DNA from 2 places in the Acidovorax lacteus genome. Region 1 is predicted to be linked to the other one. Evidence: riboswitches for the same ligand, from Rfam matches in the RefSeq annotation. Region 1 holds a riboswitch; the other holds the start of a gene.
What was found. A riboswitch is a leader RNA that binds a small molecule or an ion and turns the genes downstream of it on or off. The one in region 1 is predicted to bind S-adenosylhomocysteine.

Region 1 (6,975 bases):
CACGTCGGGCAGCACCAGCACGCCCTGATCGTGCAGGATGTCGTCGGCCTCGGGGGTGGTGGGGCCGTTGGCGCCCTCGATCACCATCTTGGCGCGGATGCGTCCGGCGTTGGCCTTGGTGATCTGACCTTCGAGCGCGGCGGGGATCAGGATTTCGCAGTCCACGCCCCAGAAGGCGTCGGGTTCCATCTTCTCGGCCCCGGGGAAGCCGCCCACGCCGCCGTTGTCGGCCACATGGCGCAGCAGCTCGGTCACGTTCAGGCCAGCTTCGTTGGCAATGGTGCCGGTGTGGTCCTGCACCGCCACGATGCGGGCACCGGCTTCGGCGAACAGTTTGGCCGCAATGCCGCCCACGTTGCCAAAGCCCTGCACGGCCACGCGTGCGCCTTCGATCTTGAGGCCGATGTGGTGGGCCGCTTCCACGCCCACGGTGTACACACCGCGGCCCGTGGCTTCACGCCGGCCCAGCGAGCCGCCCAGGTGGATGGGCTTGCCGGTGACCACACCCGTGGCGGTTTCGCCCACGTTCATGGAGTAGGTGTCCATCATCCACGCCATGATCTGCTCGTTGGTGTTCACGTCGGGTGCGGGGATGTCCTTGGTCGGGCCGATCACCAGGCCGATTTCGCTGGTGTAGCGGCGCGTCAGGCGTTCGAGTTCGCCGCGCGAGAGCTTCTTGGGATCGACCCGGATGCCGCCCTTGGCACCGCCGTAGGGCACGTTCACGGCTGCGTTCTTGATGCTCATCCAGGCCGACAGGGCCATCACTTCCGACAGCGTCACGTCCTGGTGGAAGCGCACGCCGCCCTTGCCGGGGCCGCGGCTGGTGTTGTGCTGCACGCGGTAGCCCTCAAAGTGGGCGATGGTGCCGTTGTCCAACTCGATCGGCACGTCCACGATCAGCGAGCGCTTGGGACGCTTGAGTGTCTCCACCCACCGCGCCAGGTTGCCCAGGTAGGGCGTGACGCGGTCCACCTGTTGCAGGTAGATGCCCCAGGGGCCGAGGTGGTCGGCCTGCAGGTAGGACGGCAAGGCATGGGTGGGCAGGTTGCCGGGGGTGTTCGACATGGTCATTTCCTTGTGGGAGAAAGTCATGGCGCGCAGCTTAGGCGGGCCCCCCCGGGGCTGTCCAAGGCCAGTTTTTTGGGCTGGTATGCGTTTAATGCATAACGCTGGGAAGGCGCTCCGCTTGCTGCAATGCAGCACTGGCGCGGGCTGGCGGGGTGCAAGCCCACCGCAGGGGAAAGGCGGGCGCGCTCACTCCACCGTGAAGTGCACGATGCTTGGGTCGCCCGTGGGGTAGCGCAGATCGAGCGACTGCAGCAGGCCCCGCAGCAGTGTTGCGACCATCAGGTTGCGGTGGGTTTTGGAGTTGGCGGGTACGATGGTCCAGGGCGCCCAAGGCGTGTGCGTGGCGGCCAGCAACTGATCGTAGGCGCGGCGGTAGTCGTCCCAGCGCTGGCGCGCGGCGATGTCGTCCATGCTGAACTTCCAGTGCTTGGCCGGGTCGTCCAGCCGCGCCTGCAAACGCTCGCGCTGCTCGTCCTTGCCGATGTGCAGCAGAAACTTGAGCACGATGGTGCCGGTTTCGCTGAGCATGCGCTCGAAGTCGTTGATGTGCGCGAAGCGCTGGCGCTGCTGCTCGGCGCTGATCTGGCCCTGCACCACGGGCACGAGCACGTCCTCATAGTGGCTGCGGTTGAAGACCGTGATCTCGCCCGCGCCCGGCACCTGCTGGTGGATGCGCCAGAGGAAGTCGTGCGCGCGCTCGGCCTCGTGCGGCGCGCGCCAGCCCACGGCGTGCACGCCCAGCGCGCTCATGCGGCCAAACACCGCGCGGATGGTGCCGTCCTTGCCCGAGGTGTCGGTGCCCTGCAGCACCACCAGCAGCTTGTGGCGGCGGTCTGCGTAGAACAGGTTTTGCAGCGCGTCCAGCTCTTCGGCCAGGGCTTCCACCGCGGCCTTGTCGCGGGCCTTGTCGCCCAGCGAGAAGGGCTTGGCGGCCGGGTCGGCGGCGTCCAGGCCGGGCAGCAGCGGCCCGGGCTGCCAGGGCGACCAGGCCTGCTGCAGCGCCAGGGGCAGGCGGGTGAACACGGAAGGGGTCATGCGGAGTCTCCAGGCTGGGGGTGGGGCACCCGGGGGCGCCATGCCGTGCAGCATGCCGCAGCAGCGCGCCTCGCACCAGCGGCAGCTGCGCAAGGCCTCAGGCGGCGGCCTGCTGCATCAGGGCCACAAAGCGGCGCGCGCCCAGGCCCAGCGGCCGCTCTTTGGACCACACCACATCCACCCACAGCGCCACGCCATTGCTCAGGTTTTCAAACGCCATCTCCACCAGCGTACCGGCCGCGATGCGGGGCTGCACCAGCGCCCGCGGCTGCCAGCCCCAGCCCAGGCCGGCTTCGATCAGGCCCAGCGCGGCCAGGTGGTTGTCGGTGCGCCAGTGGTGGCGACCGAACACGAAGCGCGGATCGGTCTGTGCCAGGTCGCGGCTGGCCACCACGATCTGCCGGGTGTGGGTCAGGTGTTCTTCGCGCAGGCGGGGCAGCGGTGCGCCGGGCGTGCGTGCGGGGCCGAGTACCGGGTGGTCGGGCGCGATCACGGCCACCAGGGTCTCGCTGCCCACTTCCTGAAAGCCCTCGCGCCCGTCGATGCTGGGCCGCTCGAACACCAGCGCCAGCTGCGCGCGCCCGCGGTGCAGCAGGGCCAGCGCGTCGGCCTGCGGTGCGGCCAGCACCTCCACCTGCAGCAGCGGGTATTCCTGTGCCAGGGCGGCCAGCGGCGTGCGCCAGCGCGCGGCCAGCAGTTCGGGCGCAATCGCCAGCGTGAGGCGTTCTTCAAGCCCCTGGGTCAGCGATCGCGCCTGCGCATTGAGCTGCTGCAACTGCCCGGCCAGCAGCCGCGCCTGCGGCTCCAGCGCGCGGGCGGCCGCGCTGGGGCGGGGCTCGCGTCCGCTGCGGTCGAACAGCGGCACCCCGAGTTCAGCCTCCAGGTGGGCGATGGCCATGCTCACGGCCGAGGGCACGCGCGACAGCGCCCGCGCGGCGGCCGAGAAGGAGCCGTGGTCAAGCACGGCCAGAAAGACCTGCACGTTGTCGGAATGGAAGGCCATGGCACCGCCGAATTGTCAGAAAAACTGAAAGTACCTGACTTTACCTGTCAGTCAGCCTTGCATACAGTGCCCACATGTCATCGCCCTTGCCCACTGCTCCCGCGGCTGCCGACGCAGCTGTCCACACCACCGAGCCCCGCACCGCAGCCGGCTTGCAGGGTGTGCGCCGCCGGGTGGTGTACGTCACCTTGTACGAGCTGATCGCGATTGCCGTGGCCACCGTCGGCCTGGCCGCGCTCACGGGGCAGAGTGCCGCGCATGCCAGCGTGGCCTCGGTTGCGGCCTCGGTGATCGCCGTGGTCTGGAACATCGTGTTCAACTGGGCGTTCGAGCGCTGGGAGTCGCGCCAGGCGGTGCGCGGGCGCAGCGTGGCGCGGCGGGTGGCCCACGCCATCGGTTTTGAGGGCGGGCTGGTGTTCACCCTGGTGCCGCTGTTTGCCTGGTGGTTCAACGTCAGCCTGTGGGAAGCGCTGGTGATGGACTTCGCGCTGATCGTGTTCTTCCTCGTCTACACCTTCGTGTTCAACTGGGTGTTCGACCGCATCTTCGGCCTGCCGGCCTCCGCCCAGGGCTGAGCCAGCCACCAGGCCGGGCGGGGCGCGCGGGCGTTCCGCCGTAAAATCGCGCCCGCACTCAAGGAGCGTTGCAGCGGCGCGCCCGCCCACCCGGGCCGGCACCGTCAGGCTTGGGTGCCCCGCCTTCGCAACGACGCTCACCTGTTGAACCCGGTTGCCCTTTACTCGACACAGGTGAGCCCCATGCCTGCCCCCATCCTGCCCCCCATGAAGCTGTCCGGCCTGGAGCCGGTGTCCATCGGCCAGGGGACGCTGTTCGTCAACATCGGCGAGCGCACCAACGTCACGGGGTCCAAGGCGTTTGCGCGCCTGATCCTCAACGGCCAGTACGAAGAAGCCCTGGCGGTGGCCCGCCAGCAGGTGGAAAACGGCGCGCAGATCATCGACATCAACATGGACGAGGCCATGCTCGACAGCAAGGCCGCCATGGTGCGCTTTCTGAACCTGTTGGCCAGCGAGCCCGACATTGCGCGCGTGCCCATCATGATCGACTCCTCCAAATGGGAGGTGATCGAAGCCGGGCTGCGCTGCATCCAGGGCAAGGGCATCGTGAACTCCATCAGCATGAAAGAGGGCGTGGAGGAGTTCAAGCGCCAGGCGCAACTCATCAAGCGCTACGGCGCGGCGGCCGTGGTGATGGCCTTTGACGAAAAGGGCCAGGCCGACACCTTTGCGCGCAAGATCGAGATCTGCGAACGCGCCTACCGCCTGCTGGTGGACGAGGTCGACTTCCCGCCCGAGGACATCATCTTCGACCCCAACATCTTCGCGATTGCCACCGGCATCGAAGAGCACAACAACTACGCGGTCGATTTCATCGAAGCCACGCGCTGGATCAAGCAGCATCTGCCCGGGGCCAAGGTGTCGGGCGGCGTGTCCAACGTGTCGTTCAGCTTCCGCGGCAACGACCCGGTGCGCGAGGCCATCCACACCGTGTTCCTGTACCACGCCATCCAGGCGGGCATGGACATGGGCATCGTCAACGCCGGCATGGTCGGCGTGTACGACGAACTGGAGCCCACCCTGCGCGAGCGCGTGGAAGACGTGGTGCTCAACCGCCGCCCGGATGCAGGCGAACGCCTGGTCGAGATTGCCGAATCCGCCAAGGGCGCGGCCAAGGACGACAGCAAGAAGCTCGAATGGCGCAGCGGCACGGTGGAGCAGCGCCTGTCGCATGCGCTGGTGCATGGCATCACCGACTTCATCACCGAAGACACCGAAGAGGCCTACCGCGCCGTGCTGGCCAAGGGCGGCCGCCCGCTGCACGTCATCGAAGGCCCGCTGATGGACGGTATGAACGTCGTGGGCGACCTGTTCGGCGCAGGCAAGATGTTCCTGCCCCAGGTGGTGAAAAGCGCGCGCGTGATGAAGAGCGCCGTGGCGCACCTGGTGCCCTACATCGAAGAAGAAAAGAAGCAGCAGGAAGCCGCAGGCCTGGACGTGAAGTCCAAGGGCAAGATCGTGATTGCCACCGTCAAGGGCGATGTGCACGACATCGGCAAGAACATCGTCACCGTCGTCTTGCAGTGCAACAACTTCGAGGTGGTGAACATGGGCGTGATGGTGCCCTGCCACGAGATCCTGGCCAAGGCCAAGGTCGAGGGCGCAGACATCATCGGCCTGTCGGGCCTCATCACCCCCAGCCTCGAAGAGATGCAGTACGTGGCGGGCGAGATGCAGAAGGACGACTACTTCCGCCTGAAGAAGATCCCGCTGCTCATCGGCGGCGCCACCACCAGCCGCGTGCACACCGCCGTGAAGATCGCGCCGCACTACGAAGGCCCGGTGGTGTACGTGCCCGACGCCTCGCGCAGCGTGAGCGTGGCGCAAAGCCTGCTGGGCGACGGGGTGCAGGCCTACGTGCAGGAGCTGAACGCCGACTACGACAAGGTGCGCACCCAGCACGCCAACAAGAAGCAAACGCCCCTGTGGCCGCTGGCCAAGGCCCGCGCCAACCGCACGCCCATCGCCTGGGCCGGCTACCAGCCGGCTGTACCCCGTGCCCTGGGCCGCCGCGTGTTCAAGAACTTCGACCTGGCCGAACTGGCCAAGTACATCGACTGGGGCCCGTTCTTCCAGACCTGGGACCTGGCCGGGCCGTACCCCGCCATCCTGCAAGACGAGGTGGTGGGCGAGCAGGCCCGCAAAGTGATGGCCGACGGCCAGGCCATGCTCAAGAAGATCATCGAAGGCCGCTGGCTCGCTGCCTCCGGCGTGATGGCCCTGCTGCCGGCCAACAGCGTGGGCGACGACATCGAGTTCTACACCGACGAATCGCGCACCGAGGTGGCCATGACCTGGTACGGCATGCGCCAGCAGACAGAGAAGCAGGCGGTGGAGGGCGTGATGCGCCCCAGCCGCTGCCTGGCCGACTTTGTGGCCCCCAAAGACAGCGGTATTGCCGACTACGCTGGCCTGTTCGCCGTGACGGCGGGCCTGGGCGTTGAAAAGAAAGAGCAGGCCTTCATCGACGCGCTGGATGACTACTCGGCCATCATGCTCAAGGCCCTGGCCGACCGCCTGGCCGAAGCCTTTGCCGAGTGCCTGCACGAGCGCGTGCGCAAAGACCTGTGGGGCTACGCTGCGGGCGAGCAGCTCAGCAACGAAGCCCTGATCGCCGAACAGTACCAGGGCATCCGCCCCGCGCCCGGCTACCCCGCCTGCCCGGACCACAGTGCCAAGACGGACCTGTTCCGTGTGCTCAACGCCGAAGACATCGGCATGGGCCTGACCGAGAGCCTGGCCATGACCCCCGCGGCCAGCGTGAGCGGCTTCTACATCGGCCACCCCGAGGCCGTGTACTTCAACGTCGGCAAGATCGGCGAAGACCAGTTGCACGACATGGCCGAGCGTCGGGGCATGGACGAAAAGGCGCTGGCGCGGCTGCTGGCGCCGAACCTCTGAATGCTATTATTTTGATAGCTGATCGTGCTTGATTATTAAGCACGAGCGGTCGATTTTTCCTTATCGCCCTCTCTGGCCGCAAGCCCCCGCCCGCGGGGGCTTTTGCATGGGCAGGCCGCACGCGTAGCGGCTTTCTGCCCTGGCGGGTACCCCACTTGTGTCGGGGCGCTTTTCCCCGCCGTCTGGCATGTAATCGCCTGCGCCTGGACCAGCCCTCTGCGGCTGGGACCGGGCATCTGGCGCTGTCGGGGCCCGCTGCCTGAACGGGCGGCCCACTGCAGCGGTCAGGCATCCAGCGACCAAAGGTGAGGGACGACCGCCATGCTGCATTTCTTGGGACATCCGGGGCGCCGCCTCGGTCGTATGGCAGCGCGCCTGGGTGCGGGG
Region 2 (6,975 bases), on a different contig from region 1:
CCCTTGGCCAGCAGGATGATGCGCTTGCCGTCGGCAAAGATCACGTGGTCCACCTGCGGCTTGATCTCTTCCCACTGGCACTTGGCTTCGAGTTCGGCCACGTCGATCTCGTTGTCAAAGTGGCCGATGTTGCAGACGATGGCCTGGTCCTTCATCTTCTGCATGTGCTCGAAGGTGATGACCGACTTGTTGCCGGTGGCGGTCACGAAGATGTCGGCCTTGTCGGCGGCCCAGTCCATGGTCACCACGCGGAAGCCTTCCATGGCGGCCTGCAGGGCGTTGATCGGGTCGATCTCAGTGACCCACACCTGGGCCGACAGCGCGCGCAGCGCCTGGGCCGAGCCCTTGCCCACGTCGCCGTAGCCGGCCACCACGGCCACCTTGCCCGCGATCATCACGTCGGTGGCGCGCTTGATGCCATCCACCAGCGATTCGCGGCAGCCGTAGAGATTGTCGAACTTGCTCTTGGTGACCGAGTCGTTCACATTGATCGCGCGGAACATCAGCGTGCCCTTGGCCGACATTTCCTTGAGGCGGTGCACGCCAGTGGTGGTCTCTTCGGTCACACCGATGATCTGGGCACTCTTGCGGCTGTACCAGGTCGGGTCTTCGGCCAGCTTCTTGCGGATGGCGGCGAACAGGATGCGCTCTTCCTCGCTGCCGCCGTTGCCGGCCACCAGCGACGCATCTTTCTCGGCGCGCTTGCCCAGGTGCATCAGCAGCGTGGCATCGCCGCCGTCGTCCAGGATCATGTTCGGGCCTTCGCCTTCGGTGCCTGCGGCGCCAAAGTCAAAGATGCGGTGGGTGTAGTCCCAGTAGTCTTCGAGCGTCTCGCCCTTGACGGCGAACACCGGCGTGCCGGCCGCGGCAATGGCGGCGGCGGCGTGGTCCTGCGTCGAGAAGATGTTGCACGAGGCCCAGCGCACCTGTGCGCCCAGCGCCTGCAGGGTTTCGATCAGCACGGCCGTCTGGATGGTCATGTGCAGCGAGCCGGTGATGCGCGCGCCCTTCAAGGGCTGCTTGGCCGCGAATTCCTCGCGGATGGCCATCAGGCCGGGCATCTCGGTTTCGGCGATGCGGATTTCTTTGCGGCCCCAGTCGGCCAGGCCGATATCGGCCACGATGCAGTCGGTGTTGACGGGGGTTTGGATGCGTGCGTTCATTTCGGGCTCCAGATCAAAGATGGAAAGCCACCCAAACGCGGAGGAATGCAAAGCTCACCACACGCGCAGGTGGATGAGCGTCGTTGCGAGATGACTCCGAGCCTCACGCCCCGCAGTTGCTGGGGGCGCTGCAACGCTCCTCGGAAGCCGCGATTATAAAACCGCGCCGGAACAACACCGCACAGCGGGGGATTCGCCCCCCGTGTGCGGCATGGACGACCCGCCTGTTACTGCGTGAACAGGCCCGCGCGGTTGGCCGAGAGCAGGCCGTTGCAAAAGGCCTGGACCAGCGACTCCACCTCGGCCTTGTGCTCAGGCGTAAAGCCCGCAAAGCTCACGGAAAGCACCCGGTCCTTGAGCAGCACCAGGGCCACGGCATCGAAGCGCTGAGGCTCCACAACGCTGGAGCGCATCATGGCAAACACGCGCTCGTCGTCGCGCACCAGGCCTTCAGAGCGAAACTGCCCATTGGCGATGTTGGCATCGATCTGGCTGCGCAGCTGGCGCTTGATGTCGGCAAACAGGCGCGTGTCCACCGCCATCGCGTCGTCGGGCACGTGCCGCGACACCTCGATGGTGCGCAGATCCGACGCAATGCCCAGCTTGATGCGGTCCATGTCGTCCTGGCGCATCAGCGCCATGAGCAGGGGCCGAAAGCCCGGATTGTTGGGAAACGCGCGCTGCAGGTGGTTGGCCAGCTCCCAGCCGTTGGTAAAGCCCTTGGGCGCCGGAATCGTTAGCGCCACGCCGCCGATGCTCACCCGGTCGCCGGCCGACAGCACCGGCAGCGCCTCGGCGCGCGGAGCGAAACCGGGTTGGACGCGGAACGCCGCCGCCCGTTTGGCCGTGCGCTCGACCTCGGCGGCGTTCAACTCGCGCGCCACCTCGGCCCGACGCACGCCCGCGCGCTCCTGCACGCTGGCGGTGCGGCTGGTCGCGGCCACCGAGTACCAGTAGTACGCTTCGCCGCGCATCTGCGGCACGCCCTGCCCCCAGAAGTAGCGCTCGGCCAGGTCCATTTGCGCCCAGGCCCAGCCCTGCCGGGCCGCAGCGTCCAGATAGCGGATGCCCAGCGCCTCGTCTTTGGGCACGCCCCGGCCGTTCAGGTACGCGAGCGCCGTTCCGTACTGGCCCGTCGGGTCGAGCTTGTCGGCCGACTGGCGGTACCAGCGCGCGCCGGCCGCCTCGTCGCGCGGCACCACGCGCCCGAACGTGAGCATGGCCGCATAGCGGTTCATGGCATCCGCGCGCCCCCCCTCCGCGCCTTCGCGCACCAGCGCCACCCCACGGGCCTCGTCGATGGGGGCTCCGTCTCCGTCCAGCAAGGCAATGCCCAACAGGGTCTTGGCCTCCGCGTTGCCGGTTCTGGCCGCCTTCTCCAGCCACACAAGGCTGCGCTGCACCTCGCGCGGCTGGCCCCAGAAGCCGAAGTACAGCGCGCGGCCCAGTTCGATCTGCGCCTCCACCACACCTTTGTCGGACAGGGCCTGCAGGCGCTGCATGGCACCGGGCACGTCCTTGGCGACGCCCTGCCCGTTGGCCAGCGCATAGACATAGTCCAGCTGGGCATCGAGGTGCCCCAGCTCGGACGCCCGCGCCAGCAGTTGCGCAGCGCGCGTGGCGTCCACGGCTTCGCCCAGGCCCAGCCGCGCCAGACGGCTGAGCTGGTACACGGCCCGCGCATCGGCCGGTGCGGCCTCGAAGAACGCCCGGGCCCTGGCGAAATCGCGCGTGCCCATCGCGCCCATGCCTTCCTCAAAACTGGCATACGCCCACCCGCTGGACACCATCGCCAGCCCCAGCAGCGCCATGCGCCGCGCCCAGATTGCATGCTTTCGAAGCACAGCCTTCCCTCTCGCCTGTTATGAAGGGTTGCGATTATGGCGGCCGCGTTGGCGGGCATGGCGGTGATAATCGGAGCCTTCTCCCGTGCGCTTGCTGCACCCGTGGAGCCGCCTGCACCGCCAGGACGGGCACCACCAGACCCTTCTTCTTGGAACACCATGTCGTACACGGCCGAAACGCGGCGCCGCCGCACCTTCGCCATCATTTCCCACCCCGACGCGGGCAAGACCACGCTGACGGAAAAGCTGCTGCTGTTCTCGGGCGCGATCCAGATCGCAGGCGCCGTCAAGGGCCGCAAGGCCAGCCGCCACGCGACGTCCGACTGGATGGAAATCGAAAAGCAGCGCGGCATCTCGGTGGCCAGCTCGGTCATGCAGATGAGCTACCGCGAGCACGTGGTCAACCTGCTCGACACGCCCGGCCACAAAGACTTCTCGGAAGACACCTACCGCGTACTCACGGCCGTGGACTCGGCGCTGATGGTGATCGACGCAGCCAACGGCGTGGAAGCGCAGACGCGGCGGCTGATCGAGGTCTGCCGCCAGCGGGACACGCCCATCATCACCTTCGTCAACAAGATGGACCGCGAAGTGCGCGAGCCGCTGGACATCCTGGACGAAGTGGAACGCGAACTGGGCATGCCCTGTGTCCCCATGACCTGGCCCGTGGGCCAGGGCAAGAGCTTTGGCGGCATCATCAACCTGCGCACGCAGACCATGACGGTGTTCGAGGCCGGCAGCGAACGCCGCCCGCAAGACTTCGAAGCCATTCCGCTGTCGGACGCCGACACGCTGCGCGCCCGCTTTGGCAGCGCCTTTGACGAAGCGCTCGAGAGCATGGAGCTGGCCGTGGGCGCCTCGCCCGCATGGGACCACGAGGCCTTCCTCGCGGGCAAACAGACGCCGGTGTTCTTCGGCTCGGGCGTCAACAACTTCGGCGTGATGGAAGTGCTCGATGCGCTGGTGGACCTGGCGCCCTCGCCTCGCCCACGCATCAGCCGCCTCACGGTGAACCGCCAGACCACCGAAACCGAAGTCAAACCCGAAGACACGGGCTTCGCAGGGGTGGTCTTCAAGGTGCAGGCCAACATGGACGCCAACCACCGCGACCGCATCGCCTTCGTGCGCGTGGCCTCGGGCCGCTACACACCGGGCATGAAGCTCAAGGTGCAGCGCACCGCCAAGGAGCTGCGCCCCACGAGCGTGGTGACCTTCATGAGCCAGCGGCGCGAAGCCGTGGAAGAGGCCTATGCGGGCGACATCATCGGCTTCACCACGCACGGCGGCGTGCAGCTGGGCGACACCATCACCGACGGCAGCAACCTGCAGTTCACCGGCCTGCCCTTCTTTGCACCCGAGATGTTCATGACCGTGGTGCTCAAAAACCCGCTGCGCACCAAACAGTTGCAGCAGGGCCTGGCACAACTGGGCGAAGAAGGCGCGATCCAGGTGTTCAAGCCGGACACTGGCGGCAACATGCTGCTGGGTGCGGTGGGCCAACTGCAGTTTGAAGTGGTGCAGCACCGCCTGAAGGCCGAGTACGACTGCGACGTGCGTCTGGAGAGCTGCCAGTACACCGGCGCCCGCTGGATCACTGCCGACAGCGCGGCCGACCTCAAGGCCTTCACCGACGCCTACCCGATGCGGCTGGCCCACGACGCGGCCGACACCCTGGCCTACCTGTGCACCAGCCCGTACGACGTGCGGCTGGCCCAGGAGCGATTCCCCAAGATCCACTTCCATCCGCTGCGCGAGCATGCAGGGCTCGCGCTGAGCAATGCGCACTGACGGAGCGCCCCGCGCAACCGCCTCGCTGGAGCGTTTTGCCTGGCGGCCGTTCGGGGTGCTGCTGGCGCTGCTGGCACTGGTCTATGGCACCTGGCTCGTCGCGTTCTGGCCGGGCGTGCTGGGCCAGGACAGCCTGGCCATCCTGCTCGAGGTGCAGAACCCCGCGGTGCACCACTCGGGCAAGCCCGACTTCTGGTACGGCTTCGTGCGGCTGCTGTACGCGGGCACGCAGCGGGTCGAGGTGCCCATTGCCGTGCTGCTGCTGCTCACGGCCCTGGTGTTTGCGCGCCTGCTGGCCTGGCAATGGCAGCATGGCCTGCGCAAGACCACCGCCGTCCTGTTGCTGCTGGTGTGCGCCGCACCGCAAATGGTGTTCTTTGCAGGCTCGCTGTATCCCGACGGCTACTACGCCGTGGCCGTGACCGGGCTGCTGTTCGAGCTGTGGCGCGCAGTGCGCGCACGGCGCATGGATGCGAGCGGCCTGGTGTTCGTCGCCCTTACGCTGCCGTTTGCCGCCTTCTTGCGGCCGAACGGCATCGTGTTCCTGCTGCCGGTGGCCTTGGCGCTGTGGTGGGTGCAAGGCAGAGGGCGCTTGGGGCTGGGCGTCATCGCCCTGTCATCCATCGCACTGAACATGGCGGCTGGCCAGGGTCGGCAGGAAGTGCCAACCCACAGCGTGCTCTACCCGCTGGCCATCTACGAAACCGCGAACTTCCTGCAACCGCGGCCCATGAACCTGTGGACGGCATCGCCCCGCGTGCATCCCGACACCGTGCAACTGCTCAAGCGCCACGGCATTTACGAGAAGGTGATTGCGTTCTACGACCCGGACTACTGGGACCCGCTGACCTTCCGCGCCGACGGCCCGCGCGTGATGGGCCTGCCCAAAGACGATCGCAAAGCCGTGGTGGAGCAGTTCTTCACCTACAACCTCTGGCACAACATGCCCAAGTTCGTAGGCAGCCGCGTCAACCTGCTGCTGGTGGCCGGGTTTGCGCAAGGCGGTCTTCCATCGCACAGCTATGCCGCGCATGTGCTGCAGCAGATCGAGACGAAATCGCGGTTCCGCAAGACCGATTGGCTCGCAGGCGGCATTGCGCTGTTCACCCTGTACGAATGGTCGTTCCAGTGGCGCTGGCTGCTGTGGACACCCTTCGTGGGCGTGGCGCTTGCGTTCTGGGCGCTGTGGGCGGGCTGGCAGCGGCGCGACCGCGCCACGGTGCTGGTGGCCGCGCCCATGGTGCTGCAGTTCGGCGCCATCACGGTCTTTTCGATCGCGGGCGAATACCGCTACCTGTTACCGTTTTTTACCCTCACCGTCCTGTGGGGCCCGCTGTGGCTCGGGGTACGCTCCAAGGCTGTCTGACACGCCCCCCTGGGCTTTTTGCTGGTCCATGCCCCTTTCCACCGTCCTTGCCACCCTCACCTGCGTTCTGGGCATCTCACTCGGGCAGCTGCTGTTCAAGAAGGCGGCCATGAGCATGCCGCCCCACGCAGGCTGGGCCGACTGGGCCTTCAACGGCTGGCTGCTGGCGGCGCTGGTGCTGTACGGGGTGACGACCCTTGGCTGGGTCTGGGTGCTGCGCCATGCGCCGCTGTCGCTGGCGTATCCGTTCATGGGCCTGGCCTTCCTCATCGTGCCCTTGCTCGGGCGGGTGTGGCTGGGCGAGGCCGTGTCGATGCAGACACTGGCCGGCGGCGTGCTGATTCTGGCGGGTGTGACGCTGGCCGCGCGCTCGCAATAAGGGCTGGGAGCATCCGATGCAGATCGCTGTCGCCATTCCCTGCTTCCGCGTCACCCGCCACGTGCTGGAGGTCATCGCCGCCGTACCCCCCGGTGTGGCGCGCATCTACGCCGTGGACGACGCCTGCCCCGACGGCAGTGGAGCCTTTATTGAGGCCCGCTGCCGCGACCCGCGCGTGCAGGTGCTGCGCCACATGCAAAACCAGGGCGTGGGCGGGGCGGTGCTCACCGCCTACCGCCAGGCGCTGGCCGACGGCATGGACATCGTGGTCAAAATCGACGGCGACGGGCAGATGGACCCGCGGCTGATTCCGCAGTTCGTCGCCCCCATCCTGCAAGGCCGGGCCGACTACACCAAGGGCAACCGTTTCTTCCGCCCGGAATCCGTGCTCGGCATGCCGCCCGTGCGCCTGTTTGGCAACGCGGTGCTGTCGTT

Region 2: another riboswitch for S-adenosylhomocysteine. It lies ahead of ahcY (adenosylhomocysteinase); the one in region 1 lies ahead of metH (methionine synthase).

What each region holds. Positions count from the first base shown of each region.
Region 1 covers NZ_BAABEX010000013.1:13,330-20,304, forward strand. Annotated here, with positions in the region: gene ABD866_RS09465 (Glu/Leu/Phe/Val family dehydrogenase) at 1-1,068, opposite strand, end outside; gene ABD866_RS09470 (PPK2 family polyphosphate kinase) at 1,258-2,106, opposite strand; gene ABD866_RS09475 (LysR family transcriptional regulator) at 2,204-3,109, opposite strand; gene ABD866_RS09480 (PACE efflux transporter) at 3,262-3,684, shown strand; S-adenosyl-L-homocysteine riboswitch at 3,739-3,830, shown strand; gene metH (methionine synthase) at 3,868-6,588, shown strand; gene ABD866_RS09490 (beta strand repeat-containing protein) at 6,910-6,975, shown strand, end outside.
Region 2 covers NZ_BAABEX010000010.1:52,319-59,293, reverse strand. Annotated here, with positions in the region: gene ahcY (adenosylhomocysteinase) at 1-1,163, opposite strand, end outside; S-adenosyl-L-homocysteine riboswitch at 1,232-1,311, opposite strand; gene ABD866_RS08265 (tetratricopeptide repeat protein) at 1,391-3,007, opposite strand; gene ABD866_RS08260 (peptide chain release factor 3) at 3,167-4,795, shown strand; gene ABD866_RS08255 (hypothetical protein) at 4,785-6,161, shown strand; gene ABD866_RS08250 (EamA family transporter) at 6,190-6,540, shown strand; gene ABD866_RS08245 (glycosyltransferase family 2 protein) at 6,557-6,975, shown strand, end outside.